DNA from 4 places in the Pseudarthrobacter sp. 1G09 genome. Region 1 is predicted to be linked to each of the others. Evidence: riboswitches for the same ligand, from Rfam matches in the RefSeq annotation. Region 1 holds a riboswitch; each other region holds the start of a gene.
What was found. A riboswitch is a leader RNA that binds a small molecule or an ion and turns the genes downstream of it on or off. The one in region 1 is predicted to bind thiamine pyrophosphate.
Positions count from the first base shown of each region.

Region 1 (7,445 bases):
GCGCTCATGGACGTTGGGAGCCAGCCGATGATGTGACACGAAAGTCAGCCTAACCCCAAGTCATCCGATTACGCAGGGAATCGGTGCGGGGAGCGCTCCTGACGTGTTGCCGCGCACCGCCGTACGGTCGGGAAACCAGGTTGTGGGACGTCCGTAGCTTCAGGAAGCCCCGGCGTCCAGTGCAGACCGAAGCGAGGCAGCGGCAGCAGCGGGATCGGCAGCGTCGGTGATGGCGCGGACCACCACGATCCTTGACGCCCCGGCCGCGACCACCTGGTCCACGTTGGAGTGGTCGATCCCGCCGATCGCAAACCACGGCACGTCACTGGGCGCCTTCGCGGCCGCATACTTCACCAGCTCCAGGCCGACGGCGGCCCGGCCGGGTTTGGTGGGGGTGGCCCAGAGCGGGCCCACGCAGAAGTAGTCGAGGCCGGCAGGTCCTGCGGCGTCGGCCAGCGCGGCGTCCACCTGCTCCGGCGTGTGGCTTGACAGGCCGATGGCGGCGTTGCCGTTGAGCAGTGTCCTTGCGGCCGGTACCGGCAGGTCTTTCTGGCCCACGTGGAAAACGGGAGCACCGGAGAGGACCGCAATGTCCGCCCGGTCGTTGACGGCCCACAGCCGCCCGTGCCGCTGGGCTGATTCCTTGAGAATGGCCAGCAGGTCCAGCTCCTCTGCCGCCTCGATGGACTTGTCCCGCAGCTGGATGATGTCCACGCCGCCTTCGAACGCGGCGTCCACGAACCCGGCGAAGTCGCCCCGGCCGCGGCGCGCATCCGTGCAGAGGTAAAGGCGTGCGGCTTTCAGTGCGCCGTTACCCGCTGCGGTGGTGAAGGCATCGGTGCCGGGTGCTGCGGCGGGGGCAGGGGAGTGGGACACATTCATGGCTGCAAGCCTAGTTCCTCTAGACTTGCCTCGTACTGCGGGAGCCCGCGGCAGCTGTCACAAAGCGCCGGGCTGAGAGGGCGTCAGAGCCGACCGCTTGACCTGATCCGGTTAATACCGGCGTAGGGAAGGAGACACCATGGGCATCCCTAAAAGCCCTCCGGACACCATCGCAGAGCCAGCCGCTGTCCCGGCAATATCCGCCGACGTTGCAGTGATCGGCGGGGGCGTCATAGGCCATGGCATCGCCTGGGAAGCCACGCGCTCTGGCCGGTCCGTGGTGCTGATCGACGATGCACCGGGATCCGGAGCCAGCTGGGCGGCGGCAGGCATGCTGGCCCCCGTCAGCGAGCTGCATTACCAGGAGGAAGAGCTCCTGGGCCTCATGCTGGATGCATCGGAGCGTTGGCCGCAGTTCGCCGAGGACCTTACCCGCATGTCAGGCCGCGGTTCCGGATACCTGGCGACGCCGACACTCACCATTGGCGCCGACGCCGCCGACCGACGGGCACTGATGGACCTGCGCGGCGTGCAGCAGGCCAACGGACTCGCCGTGGAGCCCCTGACGGTCCGCGAGGCACGGCGGCGGGAACCGCTGCTCAGCCCCGCCATTGCCTGCGCACTCGATACCCCGGCAGACCACCAGGTGGATCCCCGGCGACTCGTGGGGTGCTTCCGGGCAGCCCTGGCCAACCACCTGCGTGCCGGCAGCGGCGTTGCCGGCACTGCGGTTGCCGGTGCGCTGGACGGATTCGCTGTGGCGGACAGGGCCGTGGCACTGGAGTGGGCGGACGGCGCGGTGGCCGGTGTCCGGCTGGCCGGAGGCGGACTGGTGCTCGCCGGCGAAACGGTGGTGGCCAACGGCATGGCGGCGGGTTCCCTCAATAACCTGCCGAGGGGACTCCGGTTACCTTTGCGCCCAGTGCACGGCGATATCCTTCGGCTGTCCGTCCCCCAGCACCTGCAGCCCTTGCTGACGTCCACCGTCCGCGGGCTGGTGCGCGGTGTGCCCGTCTACCTGGTTCCACGCGAGGACGGAACCGTGGTCATCGGCGCCACCCAGCGGGAGGACGCCCTGGTTGGGGCCGGCACTGCGTTCGGAGCCGTGCCGGCGAGTGCCGGATCCGGTGCAGTGCCCGCCAGTGCAGGACCGTCCAGCGCAGCACCGGCCAGCGCAGTGTCCGCTGGCGGCGTGTACCAGCTGCTTCGCGACGCCCAGGTGCTGGTGCCTGCGGTCGCAGAGCTGGAGCTGCTGGAATGCACGGCCCGGGCCCGCCCGGCCACCCCGGACAATGCCCCGCTGCTGGGCAGGGTGCCCGTGGACGGGGGAGATGGCAGTGCAGCGCATGTCAGCGGGCTCATCGTGGCCACAGGATTCTTCCGCCACGGAGTACTTCTCACCCCGGCCGCGGCCGCCATCTGCCGCGACCTGATGGACGGAAAGGCTGACCCCCGGTGGCAGCCGTTCCGTCCGGACCGCTTTTCCGGCCGGATCCCGGCCCCCAGCTTCAACATCAAGGAGACAGCATGAACATCACCCTGAACGGGGCATCCCGCACCGTGGCGGACGGTGCGTCCATCACGGCATTGGTCAGCGAGGTGACCGGACGCGCGCTTGCGGCCGACGGCCGGGCAACCGACGGACAAAGGCTGGGCGTGGCCGTAGCGCACAATTCCGAAGTGGTGCCGCGCAGCCAATGGCACGGCACCGCGCTCGCGGACGGAGACGACATCGAACTCGTTACCGCAGTACAGGGAGGCTGACACCATGATTGAAGCGAACACCGTTTCCGAATCGGCTGCCCTTACCTCCGCGGCGCCCGCCAGGCCTGACGCCCTCGTCATCGACGGCGTCGCCCTGGAGTCGAGGCTCATCATGGGGACGGGGGGTGCGCCCAGCCTGGACGGCCTGGGCGCCGCGCTTGTTGCCTCCGGAACATCCCTCACCACCGTGGCCATGCGGCGCTACTCACCCGCAGAATCGGGCTCCCTGTTCCAACTGCTGGTGGACCATGGAATCCGGGTCCTGCCCAACACCGCAGGCTGCTTTACTGCGCGGGACGCCGTCCTGACTGCCGAACTGGCCCGGGAAGCGCTGGAAACCGACTGGGTGAAGTTGGAGGTCATCGCAGACGAGCACACCCTCCTGCCGGACGCGGTTGAGCTGGTGGAGGCCACCGAACAGCTGGTCAACCGAGGCTTCAAAGTCTTTGCCTACACCAATGACGACCCCGTCCTGGCCCTCCGGCTGGAAAACCTGGGCGCCACCGCAGTGATGCCGCTGGGATCTCCGATCGGCACCGGGCTGGGAATCCTCAACCCGCACAACATCGAAGTCATCGTTTCCCGCGCCAACGTGCCCGTGGTCCTGGACGCAGGGATCGGCACGGCATCTGACGCGGCGCTGGCCATGGAACTTGGGTGCGACGCTGTCCTGCTGGCCACGGCTGTGACCCGTGCCCAGAACCCGGCGCTGATGGGGGAGGCGTTCAAGCACGCCGTCATCGCCGGGAGGTTGGCGAAGGAGGCAGGGCGGATTCCCCGCCGCGAACACGCGCTGGCATCGTCCGCCATGGAGGGCCGGGCCGAGTTCCTCTAGCCATTAATGATTCAGGAACTGTCACGGTTCATGGACTGTACCGCTTAGGGACTGCACCGCTTAAACGCCCGTGGCCGCCACCGTTGAAGGTGGCGGCCACAGCCGTTTAACGGTGACTAGCGCCTCAGGATGGCGGTCAGCCGGTGGGTGTCGTTCCTTGTCCGGGTGCGGCCCAGAACGAGCACCGCCCCCACGGATGCCGCCGCGCCCAGCACTATGGGCAGCACCCAGGGAAGCCACGTCAGCCCGGGAAGGTAACCGAATCCCGCCGCCATCAGGATGATCCAGCTCAAGGCAGCCACCCCGACGGCCACTCCGGCCGGAAGGCCGGCGCCATACTTGGCATGACGCTTGTCATTGGCCCAGACAATGAAGCCGGCCGCGACCGTGGCCAGCACAACAATGATCAGGGAAAGCATGGGTCTCCTCCGGGAAGCAGGGCAGTTCCGGCTGGTGCTAGAACTGGCCGAATCCTACGCGCCGGACTTCTTCCGCACCGATTTCCACGTAGCCCAGGGCGTTGCCGGGAACAATGATCAGGCGCCCCTTGTCATCGGTGAGGCGCAGTTCGCTGCCGCCCTTGATGGCCTCTCCCACAACCGTGGCCACTGTCTCCGCATCCTGGTTTGATTCCAGGACGATCTCGCGGCCAACGTTCTGCACGCCGATCTTAATTTCCACAGGGGCCTCCCAGCCAGTCAGGTTCTTTGATGATGGTCTATTTGTAGTCTAGGACTCTTTGGGGAAGCGAGAGATTCCGCGCCAAGCTAAACGGTAGATGAGGTCGCTGGCCACATCGAGGTCCAGATTGCCGTCCGTTTCCAGCCAGTACCGGGCGCTGACCTGCGCCATGCCCGCGAGGCCGCGGCCCAGCAGTTCCGCCTCGAGGTGCGGCAGCTTGGTGTCGCCGGCAATCACCCGCGCAATGGCATCGGCAAAGGTCCGGTTGAAAGTCTCGAGTCGCGAACTGACGTCGGGATCGTTGACGAGGTCGGACTCGAAGACCAGGCGGTGGGCCTGGTCGTCGCTGGCGATGAACCGGAAGTACGCCCGCATAACAGCCTGGACGCGTTCCTTGTTGTCCGTGGTGGAGTTCAGCGCCCCCAGCATCAGGTCGGTCAGTGACGCAAGGTGGCTGTCCAGGAGGGCAAGGTACAGCTCGCGTTTGGACGGGAAGTGCTGGTACAGGACCGGCTTGCTGACATGGGCGGTCTCGGCGATCTCATCCATGGCGGCCCCGTGGTAACCATTCGCCACAAAGACTTCCTGCGCTGCGGAAAGAAGCTGTGCCCGCCGTTCATCGCGGGGCAGCCGGGCAGACCGTTGCCCTGCGGGTCGCGAGGAGATTTGCGGTTCGGCTGCCGGCGGGCGGTCAGCCCGTGCTTCATGGACCACAGTTGTCCTTCTTTCCATTGCAGTTACCCCTACCTTACTGCGGGGTAATATGACCCGGGGGTACCCCGGGGCATACATTGAAGTATGCCTTCGCCGTTCACTGCAAATGTTTCAGCAGTTTCCCTTGATCCTTTGGTGGAACCCGCCGCGGAACTCACCTCCGACGAGGTGGAACGGTATTCCCGGCACCTCATCATTCCGGAAATCGGCTCGGTAGGGCAGCGGCGGCTCAAGAACGCGAAGGTACTGGTTATCGGCGCCGGCGGGCTGGGCTCGCCCGCGTTGCTCTACCTCGCAGCCGCGGGAGTTGGAACCCTGGGGATCATCGACGACGACGCCGTGGACCTGAGCAACCTTCAACGCCAAGTCATCCACGGTGTGGCAGATGTGGGACGGCCGAAGATCGAATCGGCGCGTGACGCAATCGCCGCCCTGAATCCGCTCGTGGACGTCCGGTTGCACCAGGTCCGGCTGGACGCATCCAACGCGCTGGAATTGTTTGCCGATTACGACCTCATCCTCGACGGCGCAGACAATTTCGCCACCCGCTACCTGGTCAATGACGCTGCCGCGATCCTGGGAAAGCCTTACGTCTGGGGCTCAATCTTCCGGTTCGACGGCCAGGTGAGCGTCTTTTGGGAAAAGCACGGACCCACCTACCGCGACCTCTACCCGGAGGCCCCCCCGGCTGGCTCCGTTCCTTCCTGCGGCGAGGGCGGCGTCTTCGGCATGCTGTGCGCGGCCGTGGGATCACTGATGGTGACTGAGGCAGTGAAGCTGATTACCGGCGTCGGGCGTTCCCTGCTGGGGCGGGTGGCGCTTTACGACGCCCTGGGCGGCAGCTGGCGTGAGATCCGCGTGTCCAAGGACCCGGCCGCCGCTCCCATCACCGAACTGACGGACTACGAGGCGTTCTGCGGCATCGAGCCCCAGGCGCCGGCGGATACCGAACACACCGTCACCGCCGCCCAGCTCGCCACCATGCTGGCCTCACGGAAGGCCGGCCTGAAGGACTTCGACCTGGTGGACGTCCGCGAGCCGGGTGAATTTGAGATCGTCCGGATTGAGGGCGCCGTACTTATTCCGCAGGGGAAGATCCTGGCGGGGGATGCCTGGACGGAGATTGCGCAGGACCGGGACATCGTGTTCCTGTGCAAGGCGGGCACCCGCTCGGCGAACGTCCTGGCCGCGGCGCAGAAGGCAGGCTACCGGCGTGTGAGCCATCTCGACGGCGGCATTCTTTCCTGGGTGCGTGAGGTGGAGCCGCAAAAGCCCGTTTACTGACCCAACCACCAACGCCCGCTCACTTCCGGCGGCTTAACAAGCAACGCGCGATCACCCCCCCTGAGGAAAGTGAGCGGGCGTTGGCGTTTTGTGCGCCACTAGTGAGCGGGCGTGACGAACAGGGGGAGGGTCAGGCGCTTTCGAGGCCCTTGTGGTTCACCGGGCATTCCGGCTGGCCGGCTGCGGGAGCTGCTGTTCCCGGCTGTTCCACGGTGATGCCGTAGAGCGCTTCCAGGGCCGCCACATAGTCGTCCTGCTGGCCGTTCGCGGCGAGCTCGCGGGCGCGCACCGTGGGTACGTGCAGCAGCTGCTTCACCATCCGGCGCAGGGCAAACTCCACTTCCTCGGCCGCTGCAGTGCAGCCGTGCCGGGCGCGGACCTTTTCCATTTCGGCGTCCAGGACGTCCATGGTGTGCCGGCGGAGGGCAACGATGGCCGAGTCCACGGACCGGGCTTCGCGTTCCTGTTCGAAAGCCTTGGCAGCGCCCTTGACGATGCCGCTGGCCTGCGCCAGCGATTCGGCCTGCTCCTGCGGTGCCGCGAGCCGCACAGATTCGAGCGTCAGCAGTTCCACGCCATCGAGTTCGCCCACCGCGGGATCGAAGTCGTGGGTGAGGGCAAGGTCAATGGCGATCAGCGGCTGGGTGGAGCCTGCACGGACCTGCGCCAGTTCGTCGGCTTCAACGCGGGTATCGGAACCGCTGCAGCCGATCATGACGTCCGCTGCGGCCACGGCCGGGCGGAGTGAGTCAGCGTCCAGGGCGGTGCCCCCCCGTGTCGCGACGAACCCTTCGGCACGGCCGGACGAGGAGAAGACCGACACGTCGGTGCAGCCGCGTTCACGCAGCAGCGCCATGGTGGCGCCGGCGTAAGCGCCTGTTCCAAAAACGACAACCTTTTTGGCGGACCAGTCCGGATTCTCGGAGAGGTCTGTTGCGAGGTCCAGGGCTACTGACACGATGGACAGGCCCCGCGAGCCGAGTGCGGTCTGGGCGCCGACGTCCTTGGCGGTCTTGGAGGCGGCCTGGAAAAGCCGGACCAGCCCGGAACTGGCAGTGCCTTCATGCTGGGCCGTGATCAGGGCGCGCCGCACCTGGCCGGCGATTTCGCGTTCGCCTACGACGGCGGAATCCAGTCCCGCGCTCACGGCAAAGAGGTGCCGGGTCACTTCGGGGCCGGTCCGGGTGCTGAAGGAACGCGACACGAGGGGTTCGGCGAGCCCGCTATTGGCGCTGATCTGGGCCACGAGGGCAGCGCGGGCGGCCTCGACGTCGTCCGTATTAGG
Region 1 is NZ_CP188306.1:2,971,007-2,978,451, reverse strand. It holds gene ACP3TD_RS13645 (RNB domain-containing ribonuclease) at 1-39, opposite strand, end outside; gene thiE (thiamine phosphate synthase) at 160-882, opposite strand; TPP riboswitch at 910-1,028, shown strand; gene ACP3TD_RS13635 (FAD-dependent oxidoreductase) at 1,022-2,413, shown strand; gene thiS (sulfur carrier protein ThiS) at 2,410-2,646, shown strand; gene ACP3TD_RS13625 (thiazole synthase) at 2,651-3,481, shown strand; gene ACP3TD_RS13620 (hypothetical protein) at 3,598-3,900, opposite strand; gene ACP3TD_RS13615 (DUF3107 domain-containing protein) at 3,938-4,162, opposite strand; gene ACP3TD_RS13610 (TetR/AcrR family transcriptional regulator) at 4,211-4,876, opposite strand; gene moeB (molybdopterin-synthase adenylyltransferase MoeB) at 4,961-6,160, shown strand; gene ACP3TD_RS13600 (glutamyl-tRNA reductase) at 6,291-7,445, opposite strand, start outside.

Region 2 (7,445 bases), 320 kb from region 1:
AGCGGGCGATCTCGGTGGCGCCGATGGCTGATGTGATGTGGTCGTAGCCGGGAGCCACATCGGTGACCAGCGGCCCCAGCGTATAGAACGGCGCGCCCTTGCACAGTTCCTGCTGGCGCTCTACGTTCTCCCGCACCAGATGGAACGGGACATGGCCCGGCCCTTCCACCATGACCTGCACGTCATGCTTCCAGGCGCGCTCCGTGAGCTCGGCCAGTGTGTCCAGCTCCGCGAACTGCGCAGCGTCGTTGGCATCCGCGGTGGCCCCTGGGCGAAGGCCGTCACCCAGCGAGAACGCCACATCGTACCGGGCAAAGATTTCACACAGCTCATCGAAATGCGTGTACAGGAAATTTTCCTGGTGGTGCGCCAAGCACCATCCGGCCATGATCGACCCACCTCGGGACACGATGCCGGTGACCCTGTTGGCGGTCAGCGGCACGTAGCGTAGCAGGACGCCGGCATGGACAGTCATGTAGTCCACGCCCTGCTCGCACTGCTCGATGACGGTGTCGCGGAAGATCTCCCAGGTAAGGGCGTTGGCTTCGCCGTTGACCTTCTCCAGGGCCTGGTAGATGGGCACGGTGCCGATCGGCACGGGGGAGTTGCGGATGATCCATTCCCTGGTGGTGTGGATGTCGTCGCCCGTGGACAGGTCCATCACCGTATCGGCACCCCACCGCGTGGCCCACTGCAGCTTGTCCACCTCTTCCCTGATGGAACTGGTGACGGCGGAGTTGCCGATGTTGGCGTTGATCTTCACCAGGAAAGCCTTGCCGATGATCATCGGCTCGGACTCCGGATGGTTGATGTTGTTGGGGATGATGGCCCGTCCGGCCGCCACCTCACTCCGGACCAGTTCCGGGTCACAGTTTTCGCGCAGCGCCACGAACCGCATTTCCGGCGTCACCACGCCCTTCCGGGCATAGTGCATCTGGGTGACCGTCCGGCCGTCGACGGCGCGGCGGGGCACCGGGCGCCCGCCTTCCCACTCCGTGGAGGCGGCGCCGCGGCGTACGGCTGAGCGGCCGTCGTCGAGCAGGTTCCGTTCCCTTCCGCTGTACGCTTCCGTGTCAGCCCGCGCCTCAATCCATTCAAACCGGAAGGGGCTGAGGCCGCGCACGGGGTCGCTTCCCGGCCCCGCCGTCCGGTAGGTGCGGAAAGGGGCGTTAGGTTGCCCGTTGGGCGACGGCTCCAGCGCGATCTCCGTTACCGGGACACGGATCCCGTGCTCCGGATCATCGATATAGGCCAGTGAGTGCGACTTCAGGGACTGGGTGACCGGTGCTTCAGGCGTGGCTCCGGCAGCGTGGTTTTGGGCAGGGGGCAGCACTGTTTTTGGTGTATTCAAGGAATACTCACTTCCTTCGCCGGCATTACCCGGACAGGTTCGACGGTCGCAGGCCGCGTCAGCCCGATCTCAGCCCCTGCAGGGGCACCCGTGTGGTCAGGAACGAAGCTACCACACGCCCTGCAGGGACAAGTGCTAACGGCCCTGTCATATTTGCCGGTGCTAGCCTGACCGGGCAGGAAGAGGAGGCATTCATGCCATACATCATCGGTTTTAGCGGCACCGCCCTCACGGGACCGGACAGCGAAAGGCACGGCCTCTGGTCCGTGGACGGTCGCTTGACATTTACCCGCCCCGAGGCCGGTCCGGACGTTGTGCTCGACGGCTGGGTGCTGCCCGGCTTCGTCGACGCCCACTGCCACATCGGCCTGGGCCCTGGCGGGCCGGTGGACGCCGGCGAGGCCGAAGCCCAGGCCCGTGCCGACCTGGACTCAGGAACGCTGCTGATCCGGGACGCGGGATCGCCCGCCGACACCCGCTGGATGCAGGGTGGCCGCGACTTTCCGCTGCTGATTCGGGCGGGCAGGCACGTCGCCCGGACTCGCCGTTACCTCCGGGGCTTCGCCCACGAGGTCGAGCCTGAAGGGCTCGTGGAAGCTGTGCGCAAGCAAGCCCGCGACGGCGACGGCTGGGTCAAGCTCGTCGGGGACTGGATCGAGCGGAGCGCCGGTGACCTCGCACCCTCCTTCCCCGCCGGCGTCGTCCGCGATGCGATCAGTGCCGCACACGATGAAGGTGCCCGCGTCACCGCCCACTGCTTCGCGGAAGACACCCTGGACCAGATGCTCGACGCCGGGATCGACTGCATCGAACACGCCACCGGCCTGCTGCCCCGGCACCTGCCGCGGTTCGTGGAACAGGGTGTACCCATCGTTCCGACGCTGGTCAACATAGCTACGTTCCCTGATATTGCCGCCCAGGCCAGGCCCAAGTTTCCGGTGTACGCGGACCACATGCTGGCGCTTTGGGAACGACGGCTTGAACGCATAGGGGAGGCCTGGGAAGCCGGCGTGCAGATCTTCGCCGGAACGGACGCCGGCAGCGTGATCCGCCACGGCAGGATTGCGGACGAAATCCTTGCCCTGCACGCGGCCGGGTTGCCTGCAGCCGAGGCGCTCAACGCGGCCAGCTGGGCCGCCCGGGCCTGGCTGGGGGCTGAGGGGCTGGCAGAAGGGGCGCGGGCCGACGTCGTGCTGTTTCCGATCGATCCCCGGAGGACCCTGGACACCGTGGCGCACCCATCCCATGTGGTTTTGGGTGGCCGTGTGGTCCGCTAGGCACAACATCCACCCTGCACTTGGAATAAATTGAAGCTTCAAGTAATTTTAACTCATGACAGGCCGCCTCATCCGGACGGCCTCCAGTAGAGGGAGCGTTCAATGACTGCAGAAGCCACCAGCCAGGATCTTCTTCCTGCCGATCTCGCCATGGGCACCGTGATGCTCAAGGTCGGCAACATGAAGGTCATGACCGACTACTACCAGCGCGCACTGGGGCTCGAAGTGGTCGCTGAGCAGGATGGCGGCCTCTACCTCGGCCGCCTCGGCAAGCCGCTGGTCCATCTGGCCCCGGCCCCCGGCCTCACCATCCCCGGCAGGGGAGAAGCCGGCCTGTTCCACACGGCCCTCCTGTTCGAAGACCAGGCGGCGCTCGCCGCCACGGTGGCCACCGCAGCCCGGTTCGAGCCCCGCTCCTTCACGGGCAGCGCCGACCACCTGGTCAGCGAGGCCTTCTACTTCAGTGATCCCGAAGGCAACGGCATCGAGCTCTACTGGGACCGCCCGCGAAGCAACTGGTCCTGGAACGGCACCGACGTGGTCATGGACAGCCTGGCGCTGCCGCCCCAGCGCTACCTGGAACAGCACCTCTCCGAAGAATCGCTCCAGGGGCAGCGGCAGACCACCGCCGGCGTTGGCCACGTCCACCTCCAGGTGGGTGACGTCCAGTCCGCCCGCGACTTCTACGTGGGAACGCTCGGGTTCGAAAAGACCGCCGGCTGGCACGGGCAGGCCCTCTTCGTCTCCGCGGGCCGCTACCACCACCACATGGCCATGAACGTTTGGAACAGCCGCGGCGCCGGTCCGCGGAAAGACACCCTTGGCCTCGGTGAGGTCCTCATTGAGGTGCCATCGGGTGACGACGTCGGCGCGCTCGGTGACCGCCTGAAGGTCGCCGGGGTCTCCTCGCACCACACCGGCGCTGAGTTGCGCTTCGAGGATCCGTGGCGCAACAGCATCCGGGTTGCGGTGCGCTGAGCACCCCTTCCGCGTACTAGGCTGAAGCCGTTGGAACGGGGCGCCAGGCAGGTGTCCCCGGCGCGCCGGACCGTACACGGAAGAGGTCACTTCCCATGGGTTTTACCGAAATCTTCGTAGCCACCCACGATGCCGCGTTGAAGCGCGCCGGAACCCTTGACGGCGGGGGCGCCCCGCCGGCCGCCGACGCGGTCCGGATCCCCGGTATCAGCGACTTCGAAGTGGAGCAGCTCGGAGACCTGGTCGGCACCGCGGTCCATGCGGGCGGCGCCGACTACGAGCTGACGATGGTGGACGTGGCCAGCGATTCCCTGCTAGCCGTCCCCCCGGCCATGGTCCGGGCCCTTGCGGACCTGCTCACCTACGAAACTGAGGGCGAGGGCGATGTCCTCGAGGATGTCGCAGCGCAGTGGGCGGCCCAGGATGACATGCCGTTCGACGCCGGGCAGGCGCAGGCCTACATCCGGCAGGTTGCTGAACTGGCCGGCGGAATTGGCGATTCGGAGCGGTCGGGACTGTACGTCTGGTCCGCCTGACCTTCCCCCGGCAGGGCAATCCCGGCAGGCGACGGCGCCGTCCCCGCGGACCCTGGGTGTCAAGTCGAAATCCTCCCGCTGATCTGGCACAATAGACAGGTACTCGATCTGCGTGGCCCCTCTCTCCGCGTCTGGATCCTGTCCTTCGAACCCGCAAGTACGGCCCGCCCCACGGGTGCAGAACGCCGGGTTCACCCCTTTTCTGAAACAGGAGTGACCACAAAAGTGGCCGTAAAGATTCGCCTTAAGCGCTTCGGCAAGATGCGCGCCCCGTACTACCGCATCGTCGTCATGGACTCACGCGCCAAGCGTGACGGCCGTGCCATCGAAGAGATCGGCAAGTACCACCCCACCGAAGAGCCCTCGTACATCGAGGTCGCTTCCGAGCGTGCACAGTACTGGCTCTCCGTCGGTGCCCAGCCGTCCGAGCAGGTTGCCGCCATCCTCAAGATCACCGGTGACTGGCAGAAGTTCAAGGGCCTCCCGGGCCAGGAAGGCACCCTGAAGACCAAGGGCGAGAAGGAAGCCTTCGTCGCACCGGAGAAGGGTTCCGTCATCATCCCGGAAGCCATCACCAAGAAGGCTTCCAAGACTGAGGCAGCCGAAGCCGAAGCAGAGACCACCGAGGCTGAGTAAGTTGCTGGCAGACGCGCTGGAGCACCTGGTCCGCGGAATCGTTGATTCCCCGGACGACGTCACGGTCAATTCGAAGAACAACCGCCGCGGGGACACCCTCGAGGTTCGTGTTCACCAGGATGACCTGGGACGGGTGATCGGCCGCCAGGGCCGCACGGCGCGTGCACTGCGCACCGTCGTGGCAGCGCTGGCCGGCGGCGAGCCGGTCCGGGTCGACGTTGTCGACACCGACCGCCGCCGCTGAGCGTCCGGCAACACCAGTTTTGCTCTCCGGCCCCTCCACCATCTGGTGGAGGGGCCGGAGTTTTTTCACGAACCAACACAATATGCACCAACCCGAACAGAGGAACATATGCAGCTCCAGGTGGCCCGCATCGGCAAGCCCCACGGCATCCGCGGGGAAGTCACGGTCCAGGTAATGACCGACGCCCCTGGGGACCGTTTCGTCCCCGGCGTGGAGTTCGTGGTGGAGCCGGCGCAGTCCGGGCCGCTGACGGTCAGCAGCGCCCGCTGGAACAAGGACATCCTGCTGCTGGCCTTCGAGGAAATCGAGGACCGCAACCAGGCTGAGACGCTCCGCGGCGCCAAGCTCTTCATCGAAACAGCGGAACTGGACGAGGACGACGAAGACGGCTGGTACGAGCATGAGCTCGTGGGCCTCGAAGCCCGTATGGGCAGCACACTGGTGGGCAAGGTGACTGCGCTCAACACCGCGCCGGCGCAGGACCTGCTGATGGTCACCACCCCCGGCGGCGAGGAGATCCTGATTCCCTTCGTCGAGCAGATCGTCCCCGAAGTCAATGTCAGCGAAGGCTACATCCTCCTCACCCCGCCGGACGGGCTCTTCGAAGTCAACTCCGGCGAAGCCGCACCGGCGGAACCGGAAGGCACCGACTAGATGCGCATCGACGTCGTCAGTATCTTTCCCGAGTACCTGGCGCCCCTGGAACTGTCCCTGATCGGCAAGGCGCGCCAGGACGGCATCCTGGACCTGCATGTCCACGACCTCAGGTCGTTCACCACGGACCGGCACCGTACCGTCGACGACACTCCCTACGGGGGCGGCGCGGGCATGGTCATGAAGCCGGAGCCGTGGTCCCAGGCGCTTACCGCCGTCGCCGAAGCCCGGCCCGGACACCGGGGCAAGCCCGTCCTCATCGTTCCGTCACCCGCAGGGGAGCGCTTCACGCAGGCCATGGCCCACGAGCTGGCAGGCGAGGAGCACCTCGCCTTCGCCTGCGGACGCTACGAAGGCATCGATGAACGCGTGATCGAATGGGCCGGCGACCACTTCGACGTGCGGCCCGTAAGCCTGGGCGACTACGTCCTCAACGGGGGAGAAGTTGCCGTGCTCGCCATGGTGGAGGCGGTTGGGCGGCTGCTGCCCGGCGTCGTGGGAAATCCCGATTCCCTGGTGGAGGAATCCCATTCCGACGGCCTCCTTGAGTACCCGGTGTACACCAAGCCCGCCCTCTGGCGCGAGCGTGAGGTGCCCGCCATCCTGCTGAGCGGAAACCACGGCAAGATCGCCCAGTGGCGGCGGCATGAACAGTTCCGCCGGACGTCCGAGCGGCGTCCGGACCTGCTGGAGGCGTTCGACGCCGGAAAGCTTCCGAGGGCCGACCGCTCGGCCCTGCAGGAACTTGGCTACGACATCATCGACGGCAGGCTGGTCCGACGGCCGGGCAAAACGGAACCCGCCGGCTGAAGCCGCGCAGGATTGGCTGTACGGGCGCCGCTGTGGCAAAATTAGTCCTTGTGTCTGCTGGGTCCGCACCTGCCACAGGGGGAGCGCAACCAACAGCCTGACAACCGGCCTCGTCAACCAGTGAGGCGGCCGGACCACTTAATTTCGGGCGGGATACTCCCAATGCGCCATTGGCGCAGGGCTTTTCCGGCCGTGACCTAAAGTGAATGACCTGTGGCGTTCACCAGGAGTGCAATCATGCATATTCTCGATTCCGTCGATGCAGCTTCGCTGCGCACTGACGTCCCCGCGTTCCGCGCCGGCGACACCCTCAAGGTGCACGTAAACATCATCGAAGGCAAGAACTCCCGCGTCCAGGTCTTCCAGGGCTTCGTCCTGGGCCGCCAGGGTGACGGCGTCCGCGAGACCTTCACGGTCCGCAAGGTCTCCTTCGGCGTCGGCGTGGAGCGTACCTTCCCGGTACACTCCCCGATCATCGACAAGATCGAAGTTGTCACCAAGGGCGACGTCCGCCGCGCCAAGCTTTACTACATGCGTGCACTGCGCGGTAAGGCTGCAAAGATCAAGGAAAAGCGCGACTTCACCTCTGCCAAGTAAGTCCTTCCGGACCTACGAAGGCTGGGCCGCAGCCGTATCCGGCCAGCGCCGGAGCCATCAGCACCAGCGCCCAGGATACGGACTTATGGACCAGACAAAACGCCAGCCCAGGAAACCGGGCTGGCGTTTTGCGTTCCTGGCTCTTTTCCTCGCCGTCGTCATCAGCGGCCTGGTCCGGTCGCTGTGGCTGGACATCTACTTCATCCCTTCGGAATCGATGGAGCCCCTGCTGGAAGGCGGGGACCGGATCCTGGTGTCCCGGACGGACTTCACGGCCGAACCCATCCGGCGCGGGGACGTGCTGGTCTTCGACGGACGCGGCACGTTTGCCCCGCTCAACAGCGGCAAGGGGCCGTTGGCGG
Region 2 is NZ_CP188306.1:2,649,255-2,656,699, reverse strand. It holds gene thiC (phosphomethylpyrimidine synthase ThiC) at 1-1,351, opposite strand, end outside; TPP riboswitch at 1,346-1,453, opposite strand; gene ACP3TD_RS12225 (amidohydrolase family protein) at 1,546-2,628, shown strand; gene ACP3TD_RS12220 (VOC family protein) at 2,731-3,606, shown strand; gene ACP3TD_RS12215 (hypothetical protein) at 3,702-4,142, shown strand; gene rpsP (30S ribosomal protein S16) at 4,368-4,778, shown strand; gene ACP3TD_RS12205 (RNA-binding protein) at 4,780-5,022, shown strand; gene rimM (ribosome maturation factor RimM) at 5,131-5,676, shown strand; gene trmD (tRNA (guanosine(37)-N1)-methyltransferase TrmD) at 5,677-6,486, shown strand; gene rplS (50S ribosomal protein L19) at 6,724-7,083, shown strand; gene lepB (signal peptidase I) at 7,169-7,445, shown strand, end outside.
Region 2: it holds a riboswitch for thiamine pyrophosphate, as region 1 does, so the genes downstream of both, thiC (phosphomethylpyrimidine synthase ThiC) here and ACP3TD_RS13635 (FAD-dependent oxidoreductase) in region 1, are expected to answer to the same signal.

Region 3 (7,445 bases), 1.2 Mb from region 1:
CAGGGAGGTCCGGCCGCTGTCCCAGGTGGCCAACAGGTGGACGGACATCCTGGCATCGACGGCCATTGCCGCTGCAGCGCCGAAAAGGACATCGTCCAACAGCGCAGGTTCGGCTTCGACGAGGCCTCCGGCGAGGTCCCGTCCGGCAATCTGCTCGTGCACGGCGTCGGCTTCGACGTGTTCATCGAAATAGTGGGTGACATCAGTGCCGAAGCCATGCCGGCGGAAGCCGTTGGCGTAAAAACGGTTGGGCTGCGACGAGGTCATCTCGTAAATGGCCAGGTGCCCCGTGATGGCACCGCGCAACCGCCGGTTCAGTCCGCACATGGACATCAGGTTCACCGCAGCCAGGGATATGGCGGGAACGGTGTCAATGTAGGCCCCGTAGCGGTCGTCCAGGCCCAGGCCGCGCATGCTGCGGGCGAAGAGTGCGCTGTGCATGCGCTCGGGACGGCCACCGCCGTACTCATCAGCCTGGATTTCGACGAGGGCCGCCTTGGGCCGGCCTGCCAGCCGCGGGATCGCCCACGTGTGCGGGTCGGCTTCCTTCAGCTGGTAGATCGACTTGTGGATCAGGAATTCCTTGAGCTGGTCCAGGCTGGCCTTGCGGGCGACGTACCGGGAGACGCTGGGTCCGGTATCGGCGGATGCCAGGGTGAACAGCACATCGGCTACCTGGTCACTCGTCGGATTGTCCGCCGGCTGGAATTCCAGGCCTGCCACCGCTTCGTGGGCGGCGGAGCGCAGTGCGGCTTCGAACGGTTTTTCGAGCAGCCTCCGGACCCGCAGGAGGTCCGGTTCCCACTCCCACTCGTCAGTCACGCCGCCCAGGCCGGAGTAGTGCAGCTCGTACAGGCAAAAGAGGGCCAGCTGAAGGTCGTCATCGCCGATGATGTCCGTGGTCTTCGCCAACTGCGCGGCGGCGAGCCGGTGGAGGAGATCCAGGTCCTCGGCAGCGTCCTCCGGGCGTCCGGACAGGACGCCGAGCAAGGCGCTGCTGACGGGTCCTCTAGGGGCGGGGAATTTCATGGTGCTCCTTGATGATGCTCTCGATCGGGTGCGGTGGCTGTCGGGGTGCGCGGCGACAGCAGGACGGCAAGAAAAACCATGCCCAGTCCGAGGCTGAGGTGCAGGACGTTGTCCGGGTGGTTGGCCGGAAGGAAGTTGGCCGGGGTGTCATCGGCCACCAGCAGTCCGTAGACCCAGAGGGCAAGGTGGGCCACGCCGCCGTATATAAAGAAGCTGCGGGCGTGCCGGTGGGTCCGGCACATCAGGATTCCTGAGGCTCCGAATGCCCCGTGCAGCAGGTTGTGGAGCACGGATACCTGGAAGGTGCCGAAGAGTTCGGCGCCCGAGCCGGGCCCGGCAAAACCGAGGTGGTGGAGGTTGTGCGTGACGCCCGGGATGAACCCGAGCACACCCGCAGCCAGGAGCAGGATGCCTGCGGAAAGCGAGGCCCATTGCAGCCCTGAACGGGCAGCCCGGTTTAGGGTGCTTGCTGCCACGTCCTGTACTCCTGGGGTTGCCGGTAACAAACATAGTAAGCATGGTTACTAATAAAAAATAAACAAGCTTCCCTATTTGTCTCCGGGTCGCCCGGATGCCCGGTGGTTGAACCCCGGCTTCCCTGCCCCTGCAATAGGGTTGTTTAGCCTTCGGCCGCCGTCCCCGAAGTACCCAGCGCCCCGCGCATCGCTTCCACCACCAAATCGTGGTCTGCTACCTGGGGCAGCCCGGACACGGTCACCGTGGCAACCGCTCCTACGCCCGGGACGTAGACCGGGAATGCACCGCCGTGCGCGGCATAACGGGACTGGTCGAACCACGCATTGTCCTCGATCCTCCCGCCACGGGCCCGGCCGCGCAGGCCCACCAGCAATGACGGCACCTCGTAGCGGGCGGCCGTACGCTGCTTCGCGCGGACCCAGTGTTCGTTGTCCGGGGTGGCTCCGGGGAGCGCAACATGGAAAAGGACCTGCTCGCCCTTGGTGATGTCGATGGCGATGGGAAGATTCCGCTCCTTGCCGAGCTCCACCAGGAGCAGGCCAAGGTTAAGGGCGTCATCCGGCGAAAAGCCGGGGAACTGCAGTTCCCGGATCTCCGCCTCAATCCGGCCGATCAGGGCCTGGAGCGAGCCCTCCGGCTGGGCATCGGCGGAGTCGGGATCGTACTCAGTCACATCTGGCGGTTTGGCGGTCATGGCCCACAATCTACCGCTCTCCAGGTGTAAACTTGAGCACGCCTGGAAGGGCGCTAAACATTCAAACGCAAGACATCCACAGCATCATCAACAACACATTTACGACAGGGGAGCGCCGCCATCGGCCCCGGCACCAGCCGGGAAACGCAGGTGGGCGCTGAGAGTGCGGACAGCCGCAGACCCTCGAACCTGATCCGGTTAGTACCGGCGCAAGGGAGTCGAGTTCTCGAAGTGCGCGGGAAATGGCGGCAGCAGCCGGCACCCACGTCCACTTTCCCCTCCTGTTTCCAGGAGGATCACATGACTACTTCAGCAATCAAAAAGCCCGCCAGCAAGTCCTGGCGCGTCGTGGACATTGTGGTGGCGGCCCTGATCGCCATCGCCGGCGGCGTCATCTTCTGGGCCTGGTCCCAGGGAACCGCCGCAATTTCCGCGCCGATGAACGCAGCCTACCCGCCCCTCACCGGCCTCCTGGCCGGCGGCTGGATGATCCCGGCGGTCCTGGGCATGCTCATCATCCGCAAGCCCGGAGCTGCCCTGTTCTGCGAAACAGTCGCCGCCACCGGCGAGCTGCTCATGGGCTCCCAGTACGGCGCCTCCGTGTTGTTCTCCGGGTTCGTCCAGGGCCTGGGTGCCGAGATCATTTTCGCCATCTTCGTCTACCGGAAATTCAACCTCCCGGTCTCCCTGCTGGCCGGTGCCGCGGCGGGCCTCTTCTGTGGCCTGAACGATTCCTTCGCGCCGTGGGGCTGGAACATCGCCTACTCGGGCGGTGACAAGCTCGCGTACATCGCCTTCACCGTTGTTTCCGGGGCCATCATCGCCGGCGCCCTGGCCTGGATCGCCACCCGTGGCCTTGCCCGGACCGGCGTGCTGAGCTCTTTTGCATCCCGGAAGGCCGCTACGGAGCCCGTCTTCTCCTGATGCCGGCACCATCCCACGCGGCCGCACCCCAAACGGTGCGGCCGGCCACGGTCATCGCGCGCGGCTGGGGCTGGCGGCATGCGGGCCGCACCACACCGGCCGTTCACGCCCTCGACCTCCACATCAGCCCGGGTGAGCGGGTACTCCTGCTTGGCCCGTCCGGGGCAGGCAAGTCGACGCTCCTCCATGCGCTCGCCGGGGTACTGGGCGATGCGGACGACGACGGCGAGGCAGGCGAGTCCGACGAGAACGGTTCGTTGCTGGTTGACGGCGGCTCCCCCCGCGGCCAGCGGGGCCGAGCCGGCCTCATGCAGCAGGATCCCGAGACCCAGGTGGTCCTCTCCCGGGTAGGCGACGACGTCGCCTTCGGCGCCGAAAACCTCGCCGTGCCCCGCGATGCCATCTGGCCGCGCGTGCACGAGGCGCTGGCCGACGTCGGGCTGTCCCACCTGCCGCTGGACCACCCGACGTCGGCCCTGTCCGGCGGGCAGAAACAGCGGCTGGCGCTTGCAGGCATCCTCGCGATGCGGCCCGGGCTGATCCTGCTCGATGAACCCACCGCCAACCTGGACCCGGCTGGTGTGCTCGAAGTCCGGGACGCCGTGGCCCGCTGCCTCGACAAGACCGGCGCCACGCTGGTGGTGGTGGAGCACCGGGTGTCCGTGTGGAAGGACCTGGTGGACCGGATCGTGGTGCTGCAGCCCGGCAGCGGCACCAACCCTGCGGTGCTCCTTGACGGCCCGCCGGACCGGGTGCTGGACGAAGCGCGGACCATGCTGACGGCAGCCGGTGTATGGGTTCCCGGGTATGTACCCTCCACCCGCGGGCGGGCCGCGGAACAGGCCACCGGGGCCGGAGGACTCCTGCTGGCCGCGGAAAACCTGGCCGTCTCCCGGCAACGCCCGCGCCGCAAAGGCTTCCGGAAAGTTCCGCCGGTGCCCGTCCAGGAGGGCATTATTGCCCAGGTCCGCGCCGGCCAGGCGCTCGCAGTCACCGGACCCAACGGCGCAGGGAAATCAACCTTCGCGCTGACCCTTGCCGGACTCCTCGAACCGGTCAAGGGGACGGTCTCCGCGACGACGGACCTCAGCCGCGGCGCCGGAATCAACCCGTACCAGTGGAAAGCGGAACAGCTGATCGAGCGGATCGGCACGGTGTTCCAGGAACCCGAGCACCAGTTCGTCACCGGCAAGGTCCTGGACGAACTGGTCTTCGGGCCCCGGCACCTTGGGCACGGTGAGGACAGGGTTGACGAGTTGCTGGAACGGTTGCGGCTCACCCACCTGGTGGACGCCAACCCGTATACCCTGTCCGGCGGCGAAAAACGGCGGCTTTCCGTGGCCACAGTCCTGGCGGCAAGCCCGCAGGTACTGGTCCTGGACGAGCCCACATTCGGCCAGGATGCCAATACCTGGGCCGAGCTGGCATCGTTCCTCTCCGAACTCCTGGACGCCGGAACGGCAGTGGTGTCCGTGACCCATGACGCCGAGTTCACCGCGGCCCTTGGTGGCACGGAACTCAAACTTGCAGCGGCGGAAGCGGTGGCGCCATGAGGCAGGAACTGAACCTCCGCGGAAACGCTGCGCTCCTGGCCCGCGCCAACCCGCTGAGCAAGCTGGCCGCCGTCGTGCTCATCACCGTGGTCCTGGCGCTGTCCATCGACTGGGTGTCCGCGTCCGTGGCGCTGTTCTTCGAACTGCTCCTGTTCCCGCTTGCCGGGCTCACGCTGGGGCTGCTGTGGCAACGCGGCTGGCCGCTGATCCTTGCTGCCGCCGTGGGCGGGTGGAGCACCTCCATCCTGGCGCCGGACAGCGGCAGGACACTGATCGACGCCGGCATCTGGACCATGAGCGAGGGCTCGCTGGAGACCGGCGTGGGTTTCCTGCTGCGCGGCCTGGCCATCGCGTTGCCCGCAATACTCCTGGTGAGCTGCACGGACCCCACCGATCTCGCAGATGCGCTGGCGCAGAAGGCCCGGCTGCCGCACCGGTTCGTCCTGGGCACCCTGGCTGCGATGCGCCTCGTGGGGCTGATGGCCGAGGAATGGCAGACCATCGGCATGGCCCGGCGGGCCCGGGGAGTTGGCTCGCGCGGCAGCGTGCTGCAGCGGGTGAAGGCCACCCTGGGGCAGAGCTTCGGGCTGCTGGTCCAGGCGATCAGGCGGGCGTCAAGGCTTGCGGTCACCATGGAAGCGCGTGGTTTCGGGGGCGGGCCACGCACGTGGGCCCGTGAATCCACCTACACGCTGCTGGATGTGTGGGTCCTGGCAGCTGGCCTGGTAATGGCCGGCCTGGCCGTCACGGCGGCGGTGTCAGCCGGCACCTGGAACATGGTGTGGGCCGGGAACTGACCCGCTAGGTGCAGGCGTGGTTGTAATCCAGCCCGGCGTGGATGAACTGCGTCAGCACCACTTTGCCGCCGCCGGTCAGCGGGGACTTCGAACATGCGGTGGCCGCTGAAGCTGCATTGCGGGATCCCGCCAGCCAGCTGGGCAACGGGTAGAGGTTACTGGAACTGCTGACGCTCCCCACAATCCTGTGCCACTGCTGGCCGGTGGAGTAGATCCCCACGCCTGCTGCGTCGATGCTGTGGAAGAAATCCGTCATGCCTTCCAAAACGGTGCGGTTGGCATCCTTGCTGCTGGACCACGTGTTTTCGGTTTCCACATCCAGCCACCAGATGTAGTCCTCAGGGTCCGTCACTCCGCGGACGTAGGCAGCGTCGAAGGCCTTGGCGTAGCCGTACATGTAGGCGCAGGCCGTGCCGTAGTCCCCTGCCTTGCAGGAGCCGTACGGGTTGTGCACCTTCGAACCGGTGGGGTATTCGTCGCTGACCGGCCACCAGGAACCGGCCCGCCCGGGATTGGCAGTATTGATGTACAGCTGCGCCTTGGGCTGCGAGGCTACTGCCCCGGATGACGATTCGGCCCATTCGAGCTGTTCCTGAAGGCAGGGGTTGGTGTTGTTGGCCAAACCGTTATTGACCCCCACGATGGCGAACGCCCGGTCCTGCGGCAATTCCGCATCGCACTGTGGCCAGGAAACGTCGTTACCGAGGAGGGACTGGCTGCTGCTGCCCTCTTGCGGCCCTGCCGGGGAATTGGTCGGATCAGCCCACGCGGGCCCGGCGCACGTGAAAAGTACTGCTGCCACCAGCAGCCATGCCAGCCTGAACACTGGCAGGTGGGCTCGAGTCCGGGGCATGTGGGGCTCCGTTTATTGCTTGAAGAAACGTATGTTCCAGTCTCCCGCGGTATCACGGAGAGGACAAGACGCAACGCCGCGGACCAGCTCTATCGCATAGAAAAGATAAAGAAGCGGCTTAATGGAGCTGTAACCCGCCGAATTGGCTTTAGAAAACTCATAAATGATATATTCACTGCATGATCCAGGAAACCGCTGAACACGTAGCCGTCATGCTCAGGAACGCCCGGAGTGAGAAGGGCTGGACCCAGGGCCAGCTGGCCGCCGAGCTGGGAACCAGCCAGAGTGCGGTGGCCCGGATGGAACAGGGCAAGCAGAACCTGAGCCTGAAAATGATCCAGCGCCTCGAGACCATCTTCGACCGGAGCATCGTCAACGTGGGTAAACCGCAGATGACCCACCTTCGAGTGGAGGGCGGGCGCACCCTGTCCGGCTCGGTTGACGTCAACAGCAGCAAGAACGCCGGAGTTGCGCTCCTGTGTGCCAGCCTCATCAACCGCGGCACCACCATCCTGCGCCGCCTCGCCCGGATCGAAGAGGTCAACCGGATCGTGGAGGTGCTCACCAGTATCGGGGTGGAATGCACCTGGCTCAACGCCACCGACCTCCGCCTGCGCCGGCCCGCCGTCCTGGACCTCGATTCCATGGACGTGGAGGCTGCCCGGCGCACCCGCAGCGTCATCATGCTGCTGGGCCCCCTGCTGGACGAGTCCGCGGAGTACAGGCTTCCCTATGCGGGAGGCTGCGACCTTGGCACCCGCACCGTTGAGCCGCACATGCAGGCCCTGCGGCAATTCGGCCTGTCCGTGGAAGCCACGGCTGGTTTCTACGCCGTCCAGGCGCCGTCGGCTGATTCCCGGGACCGCTCCTTCGTCCTGACCGAGCGCGGCGATACCGTCACGGAAAACGCCATCATGGCGGCCACCCACCGTGAGGGCACCACGGTCATCCGGAACGCCAGCCCCAACTACATGGTGCAGGACCTCTGCTTCTACCTGCAGATGCTGGGCGTCACCATCGAAGGCGTGGGCACCACCACCCTGAGGATCACCGGCAAGCCCGTCATCAACGCCGACATCGAGTACTTCCCGTCCGAGGACCCCATTGAGGCCATGAGC
Region 3 is NZ_CP188306.1:4,154,779-4,162,223, reverse strand. It holds gene ACP3TD_RS19200 (iron-containing redox enzyme family protein) at 1-1,029, opposite strand, end outside; gene ACP3TD_RS19195 (DUF4383 domain-containing protein) at 1,026-1,505, opposite strand; gene ACP3TD_RS19190 (heme-degrading domain-containing protein) at 1,649-2,200, opposite strand; TPP riboswitch at 2,297-2,434, shown strand; gene ACP3TD_RS19185 (ECF transporter S component) at 2,501-3,124, shown strand; gene ACP3TD_RS19180 (ABC transporter ATP-binding protein) at 3,124-4,677, shown strand; gene ACP3TD_RS19175 (energy-coupling factor transporter transmembrane component T family protein) at 4,674-5,474, shown strand; gene ACP3TD_RS19170 (hypothetical protein) at 5,479-6,327, opposite strand; gene ACP3TD_RS19165 (UDP-N-acetylglucosamine 1-carboxyvinyltransferase) at 6,507-7,445, shown strand, end outside.
Region 3: it holds a riboswitch for thiamine pyrophosphate, as region 1 does, so the genes downstream of both, ACP3TD_RS19185 (ECF transporter S component) here and ACP3TD_RS13635 (FAD-dependent oxidoreductase) in region 1, are expected to answer to the same signal.

Region 4 (7,445 bases), 400 kb from region 1:
GGCTACGTGGGCCAGCCACAGCAGGCGGACGGGTTTGCGGGCGCCGTTGACGGTGAACCAGGTGCCAACGTCCTCACCGTTGAGGGCGGCGGCAGCGTTGGGTGTGGAGGTCACCAGGGCGTGAATACCGGATCCTGCGGCCAAGCTGGCGGCCTCAACCTTGGTGAGCATGCCGCCGGTGCCAACCCCGGCTTTGCCGGTCTTGCCGATGGACACTCCCTCGAGGTCGTGCGGTCCGGCCACCACGGGAATGCGCTTTGCCCCGTGGGCCGGCGGACCGTCGTAGAGGGAGTCGACGTCGGAGAGCAGCACCAGCGCGTCGGCGCGGACCAGGTGCGCCACGAGGGCAGCCAGCCGGTCGTTGTCGCCGAAGCGGATTTCGTGGGTGGCCACGGTGTCGTTCTCGTTCACCACCGGAACCACGCCCAGGTTCAGGAGCCGGTCCAGGGCCCGGAAGGCGTTGGTGTGCTGGCTACGCCGCATCAGGTCCTCTGCGGTGAGCAGGACCTGGCTGACGGTGACGCCGTGGGCGCCGAACGCCTGGGTGTACCGGGCCATGAGGAGTCCCTGCCCCACGCTGGCAGCAGCCTGCTGGGTGGCGAGGTCCCGGGGACGCTTCGGGAGGCCAAGCGGTGCCAGCCCGGCAGCAATGGCGCCTGAGGAAACCAGGATGATTTCGGTGCCGCTGTTGCGTTTGGCAGCCAGGGCGTCCGCGAGGGCCGTAAGGGACTCTTCGGAGATGCCGCCCTTGATGCTCGTCAGCGACGAGGAGCCGACCTTCACCACAACCCGGCGGGCGCCGGCCAGCGCGCTCCTGTCCACGGAACCGGAAGCCGGTTCCGTGGCTGTTGCCCTAGGACTCATCGCCGGAATCCAGGCCACTTTCCTTGATGGGCTGGGCCGCGCGCCGTCCACTGACGGACTCTGTCCAGATGCCGGCCTTGCGTTCGGCTTCGAGTTCGGCGCGGGCTGCGGCCTTGGCATCCCGGCGCTCCTGCTGCTCCTCGCGCTTCTGGGTGCGGGTGGGGCGGTCGCCGGTGTCGGCGAAACGGATGTCGGTGCCGCGCGGCGATGCCAGCAGTTCCGCGCCTGCCATCATGGTGGGCTCCCAGTCGAAGACCACGCCATCGTCTTCACCGATCACCACGGTGTCGCCCGGCGTGGCGCCCATCTTGAACAGCTCGGTTTCCACACCCAGCCTGGCGAGCCGGTCGGCAAGGTAGCCGATGGCCTCTTCGTTGGTGAAGTCTGTCTGCTTAACCCAGCGGACGGGCTTGTCGCCGAGGACGCGGAAGAGCGGCTCGTGTGCCTTCTCCTCGCGGCGGATCCGGAATCCGGTTTCGTTGACGGCGCGCGGACGCAGCACTGTGGGGGTAACCTTCGGCGGAGCGGCTTCTACGGCATCCCGTGCCGCCTTGACGATCTCGGCCATGGCAAAGCCGAGCTGGCGCAGGCCCTCGTGGCTGGTGGCCGAGACCTCGAAGACCCGGTATCCGCGGGACTCCAGCTCAGGGCGAACGAATTCAGCCATGTCCTTGCCGTCCGGCAGGTCCACTTTGTTCAGTGCCACGAGGCGGGGCCGGTGGTTCAGCGGGACCACTTCGCCGTCCTGGCCGGCGTAGCTCATGTCCACCGCGTACTTTTCAAGCTCGGTCTCGATGATGGAGAGGTCAGAAAGGGGATCGCGTTCGGATTCGAGCGTGCCGCAGTCCAGGACGTGCACCAAGGCGGCGCAGCGTTCCACGTGCCGCAGGAAGTTGTGGCCGAGGCCCTTGCCTTCGCTGGCACCTTCGATAAGTCCCGGGACGTCCGCAATGGTGAACCGGACTTCGCCCGCCTGGACCACACCCAGGTTGGGGATGAGGGTGGTGAACGGGTAGTCGGCGATCTTGGGGCGCGCGGCGGACATGGCGGCGATGAGGCTGGACTTGCCGGCAGACGGGAATCCCACCAGTGCGATGTCTGCGATGGACTTCAGCTCAAGGACGATGTCGCTGGATTCGCCCTCGATGCCGAGCAGGGCGAAGCCTGGTGCGCGGCGCTTCTGGGAGGAAAGGGCAGCGTTGCCCAGCCCGCCGGGCCCGCCGGCGGCGGCGATGTACTCCGCGCCCGCCCCCACCAGGTCCGCCAGGACGGTGCCGTCCTTGGACTTCACCACGGTGCCGTCGGGGACAGGCAGGATCAGGGTTTCGCCGTTCTTGCCGCCGCGCCAGTCGCCCATGCCGGGACCGCCATTGGTGGCGTGCCGGTGCGGGGCGTGGTGGTAGTCGAGGAGGGTGGTGGTCTGGTGGTCCACGCGAAGGATGACGTCGCCGCCGTTGCCGCCGTTGCCGCCATCAGGCCCGCCGAGGGGCTTGAACTTCTCACGGTGGACGGAGACGCAACCGTGGCCGCCGGTACCGCCGGATACGTGCAGTACTACCCGGTCTACAAAGCTGGCCACGTAAATCTCCTCAGTGTCGTGTGGGCGCCCATGGACGCCCTATCGATTGTAATGCGCTTAAAAGAACAGTGGAGCGGGCCAACTGGCCCGCTCCACCGCTTCAGAACTTTTTGTTACTCTGCAGCTGCAGCAGCAACGATGTTGACGACGCGACGACCGCGGCGGGTACCGAATTCAACGGCGCCCGGGGTCAGTGCGAACAGGGTGTCGTCGCCGCCACGGCCAACGCCGGCGCCCGGGTGGAAGTGGGTGCCACGCTGGCGGACAATGATCTCGCCGGCGGAAACTACCTGGCCGCCGAAGCGCTTGACGCCGAGGTACTGTGCGTTGGAGTCACGACCGTTGCGAGTGGAGCTCGCGCCCTTTTTATGTGCCATCTGAAATGCCTGCCTTTAAATTCTGGGGAATCTGCTGAAAACCTGAACAGTAACCGGTGGTTACTTGATGCCAGTGATCTTGACCTTGGTCAGTTCCTGACGGTGACCCTGGCGCTTCTTGTAACCGGTCTTGTTCTTGAACTTCTGGATGACAATCTTAGGACCACGGAGGTCCTGGAGGATTTCAGCCGTAACGGTCACCTTGGCCAGGTCAGCAGCGGCAGTGGTGATCTTGTCACCATCAACCAGGAGCAGTGCGGGCAGCTCGATGGTGCTGCCAGCCCCACCGGCGACGCGGTTCAGGGTAACGAAGTCTCCAACGGAAACCTTCTCTTGGCGGCCGCCTGCGCGGACAATCGCGTACACCACTTGGGAACTCACTTCTCTCGACGTTTATAACTAAAATTGCGTGCGGCACCCGTTGCACTGTTTGGCTGGGTTCCCGCTGTGCCTCAACGCCGTGGATTCCCCGAAGGTCTCCATGAGTTATCCCGCAGGACTGCCTTGTGTTTTCCACGCTGGCATGTTCCCGGGGTCATAACCCAAGTGTTGGCGTAAGCACCGAAGATCCAGAATACGCTAATTCCGTCTCCGGCCGCAAATGAGGCTGGCTCCGGCGGGTCGGCTGTGATAGGAACCACAGACATCGTCCGCCACCGGGGCCGTGCCACACCATAGTACCGGCAGCACGGCCCGGGCAGGTTCAGGCGTGGAGCCGCGGCGCGTCGAAGAACTCCACTTCCAGCCGGCAGGACTGCCCGAAGGCGGTCACCATGGCGTGCCGCTCGTCATCGGAGGCCTTGCGTGCGGCTTCGTCCACCACGGCGATGGCCCGGCGCGTTGCCTCCGCGAAATCCTCGTCGGCATAGGTGCGGAGCCAGCCGGCGTAGGGGTGGCCTGCCGGTTCCCCGTCGGCGAGGAACCGGGCACGGAGCGTCTTCCCGGCGTCCGCGTACAGCCAGAAGCACGGCAGGACAGCTGCTGCCAGGACTGCATAGCTGCCCGACGCCGAAGCGGCGGTCAGGTGGTCCACGTAGGCCTTGGTGACGGGCCCCAGTTCGGGACGGACAGTGCGGGTGCTGAGCCAGGACCGGTGCAGTTCCGACTCCACTTCGAGGCACTGCTGGGCCGACGCCGCCCAGAACAGCTGCTCGGCTTCCGTGGAAGCCAGCGCGCTGGCCCGGGCGAGGACGCGCGAATACCCGTTCAGGTAAATGGCATCCTGCGCGAGGTAATACGCGAACTGGCTTTCCGGAAGTGTCCCCGTGGCCAGGGCCTGGATGAAGTCCAGGGCGTAGATCGACTCAAGGTGGGCGTCGGCAACTTTCCCCAGCTGCGCCGTGAACTCGCCAGGCCGCAGCGGCTGGCGGAGGTGGTGGAAATGGTGGACGGGCCCGTTACCGGTTCCCACCTCCAGCACGGCAGATGCCGCCAGTGCCCCCGCAAGCCAGCGCTTCACTTCCCTTAGAGCCACTTCCCAGTCGCCTACCTGCGCCTGGACCGTGGCCATGGCGGAGGACAGGGAACAGCCTGTGCCGTGGCTGTTGCGCGTTGCCACCCGCTCCCCCGGGATTTCGACGACGTCCGCGGACAGCATGCCGGCCGGACCAACCAAGGCGTCCGGGCAGCTGCTGCCCTGCAGGTGGCCGCCCTTGACCAGCACGGCAGCACCGGTGGCATCAGAAAGCCGCCTGCCTTGTTCCAGGGCTGCCTCCCACGTGTCCTGTACGTCCTCTTCCAGGAGCATGGCCAGCTCGGCCAGGTTGGGGGTGACCAGGTGGGCCAGCGGCACCAGGTTGCGGAGGGCAGCTTCGGCGCTCTCCTGCAATAGCCGGTCTCCGCTGGTGGCAACCATGACCGGGTCCAGGACCACGACGGCGGGGCGCACCTTCTCCAGCCAGGTGCGCACGGCGGCGATCACCTCGGCGTCGCCCAGCATGCCGATCTTGACGGCGTCCACGTGGATGTCGTCGCTGATGGCCGCCAGCTGCTGTGCCAAAAAGGATGCCGGAGGAACATGGACGGCGTTCACCCCGCGGGTGTTCTGGGCCGTGAGGGCAGTGATGGCGGCCATGCCGTAACCGCCGTGGGCCGCGATGCTTTTGAGGTCCGCCTGGATGCCGGCCCCTCCGGAAGGGTCCGAGCCCGCGATGGCAAGGACCCGGGGCACGTCCCGTCCGGCAGCCGGCATTACGGTTGCGGAGGGATTCGGGAGCGGGGTGGCTGCAGGCATGGCAAGGGTCGAAGACAAAAGAGACATCCCTTCGCCGGTACTAACCGGACAGGTTCAACGGGTGTGGATCTCAGCCGGGCCTGGTGCGCGGCACCCCGTGTCAGTTCCCCAGCCTAGCCGCTGGACGGCAGTCAACCGAAAGGTGACTGCACCTGTTAAGTGCGCTGCCGAGGACCGTTCCCCCATTAACGGCAGATGCCCGGCCCCACCACAGGAGTGGAGGGCCGGGCATCTGCCGTTAATGGGTCGGGTCAGAGCTCGGAAGCAGGAACCCCTACGCCAAGGATGATGGGCGCATCCGCTTTGGCTGTCGGTTCTACCGGCGCGGCAGGCTGGGGCGCCTTGGCGGCATGGGAGTGGCCTTCGCTGGCCGACGGGACATTCTCATGGTGTTCCACGGAGGTCTCGTTGGCTGCGCCCTGCGCCCTGCTTGCACTCCGGTTACGCCTCGGACGGCGCTGCCGGGACAGGTCGGGGACGGCAGCCGCAACGGGCTGCTGGGGTGCCGCAACCGCTGCCTCCGCCGGTTCGGGCGTGGCCGGCGCGGCCTGGGCCGTGCCGGACTCCTGTGACTGGCTGCCAACAGGCGAAGCCGGCTGGCCCAGGTGGGCAAACGCTTCGGCCAGCCGGTCAAGCGACAGCGCAGGTGAGGCCTGGTGCTCGTCTGCGTGCTCAACGAAGGGCAGTGCCACCTTCTCGCCGCCGAACGTCAGGACAGCTGCCGGGCGCGCCGGCGTCCCGTCGTCGTGCTTCTCCGTTGCGCCCGCGTCCTGCTGGACGGGGGCCTGCCGGGCCGCTACCTCGTCATCGTGCAGGTGTGCAGCGTGGGCAGCAGCGGCAATGTTGGCCAGGGCCAGCCTGGTGGCTTCAGCCTTGGCATGGCGTTCGGCCTCGTGCGGGTCCGGCTGGACGGAGTGGGCAGCGACGGTTGCGGGTGCGGGTGCCGGTTCGACCGGCTGGCCGCCACGTCCACGGCGGCGCTTGCGTTCGCCGCGGGTACCTTCCTGGTTGGCGTCGGTGCGCTGGCCCTCATTGCGCTGGCCTTCACTGCGCTGGCCCTCGCTTCGGTTGCCCTCGTTTCGGTTGCCGTTAGGGCGGGAATCGGAGCGGTTGTCTGAGCGGTGGACGTGCTGCTCGGCTGCCACGATGTTGGCACGGCGATGCTCTACGGGGTCGTCATGGGTGACGACGCCGCGGCCAGCGCAGGCCTCGCACTGCTCGCCAAAGACCTCAAGGAGCCCCGTGCCCATGCGCTTGCGGGTCATCTGGACCAGGCCCAGTGAGGTGACCTCGGCAACCTGGTGCTTGGTGCGGTCGCGGCCCAGGCACTCCACCATCCGCCGCAGGACAAGATCCCGGTTGGACTCGAGGACCATGTCGATGAAGTCGATGACGATGATGCCGCCGATGTCGCGGAGGCGGAGCTGGCGTACTACTTCCTCTGCGGCTTCCAGGTTGTTCTTGGTGACTGTCTCTTCCAGGTTGCCGCCGCTGCCGGTGAACTTGCCGGTGTTGACGTCCACCACGGTCATGGCTTCGGTCCGGTCAATCACCAGCGAGCCGCCGGAGGGCAGGAAGACCTTCCGTTCCAGGGCCTTGTGGATCTGCTCATCGATCCGCCAGGCACTGAAGATGTCCTGGTCCTTGGTCCACTTCTCGAGGCGGCCCACCAGGTCCGGGGCGACGTAGGTGACGTACGCCTCGATGGTGTCCCAGGCTTCCTCGCCGGAGACGATCAGCTTGGAGAAGTCCTCGTTGAAGACGTCGCGGACCACCTTGATGGTGAGGTCAGGTTCGCCGTAGAGCAGCTCCGGGGCGAGGATCTTGGTGGACTTCGACTGGCTTTCGATGCCCTCCCACTGGGCACGGAGCCGGTTGATGTCGTGCGTCAGCTCTTCCTCGGACGCACCCTCCGCGGCTGTCCGCACAATCACGCCGGCGTGCTCCGGGAGGCGGTCCTTGAGGATCCGCTTCAGGCGGTTGCGTTCGACGTCGGGCAGCTTCCGCGAGATGCCGGTCATGGAGCCGCCGGGCACGTAGACGAGGTAGCGGCCGGGCAGGGAGATTTGGCTGGTCAGGCGTGCGCCCTTGTGGCCCACCGGGTCCTTGGTCACCTGGACCAGGACGGTGTCGCCGGACTTCAGTGCGTTCTCGATGCGGCGTTGCTTGCCCTCAAGGTTAACGGCTTCCCAGTTCACCTCGCCGGCGTACAGGACGGCGTTGCGGCCGCGGCCGATGTCCACGAAGGCAGCTTCCATGGACGGCAGGACGTTCTGGACCTTGCCCAGGTACACGTTGCCAATCAGCGAGTCCTGCTGGGTCTTGGACACGAAGTGCTCGGCCAGGACGCCGTCTTCGAGAACGGCGATCTGGATTCTGTCGTCGCGCTGGC
Region 4 is NZ_CP188306.1:2,566,025-2,573,469, forward strand. It holds gene proB (glutamate 5-kinase) at 1-864, opposite strand, end outside; gene obgE (GTPase ObgE) at 854-2,443, opposite strand; gene rpmA (50S ribosomal protein L27) at 2,557-2,820, opposite strand; gene rplU (50S ribosomal protein L21) at 2,881-3,189, opposite strand; gene thiD (bifunctional hydroxymethylpyrimidine kinase/phosphomethylpyrimidine kinase) at 3,524-5,053, opposite strand; TPP riboswitch at 5,063-5,161, opposite strand; gene ACP3TD_RS11810 (Rne/Rng family ribonuclease) at 5,305-7,445, opposite strand, start outside.
Region 4: it holds a riboswitch for thiamine pyrophosphate, as region 1 does, so the genes downstream of both, thiD (bifunctional hydroxymethylpyrimidine kinase/phosphomethylpyrimidine kinase) here and ACP3TD_RS13635 (FAD-dependent oxidoreductase) in region 1, are expected to answer to the same signal.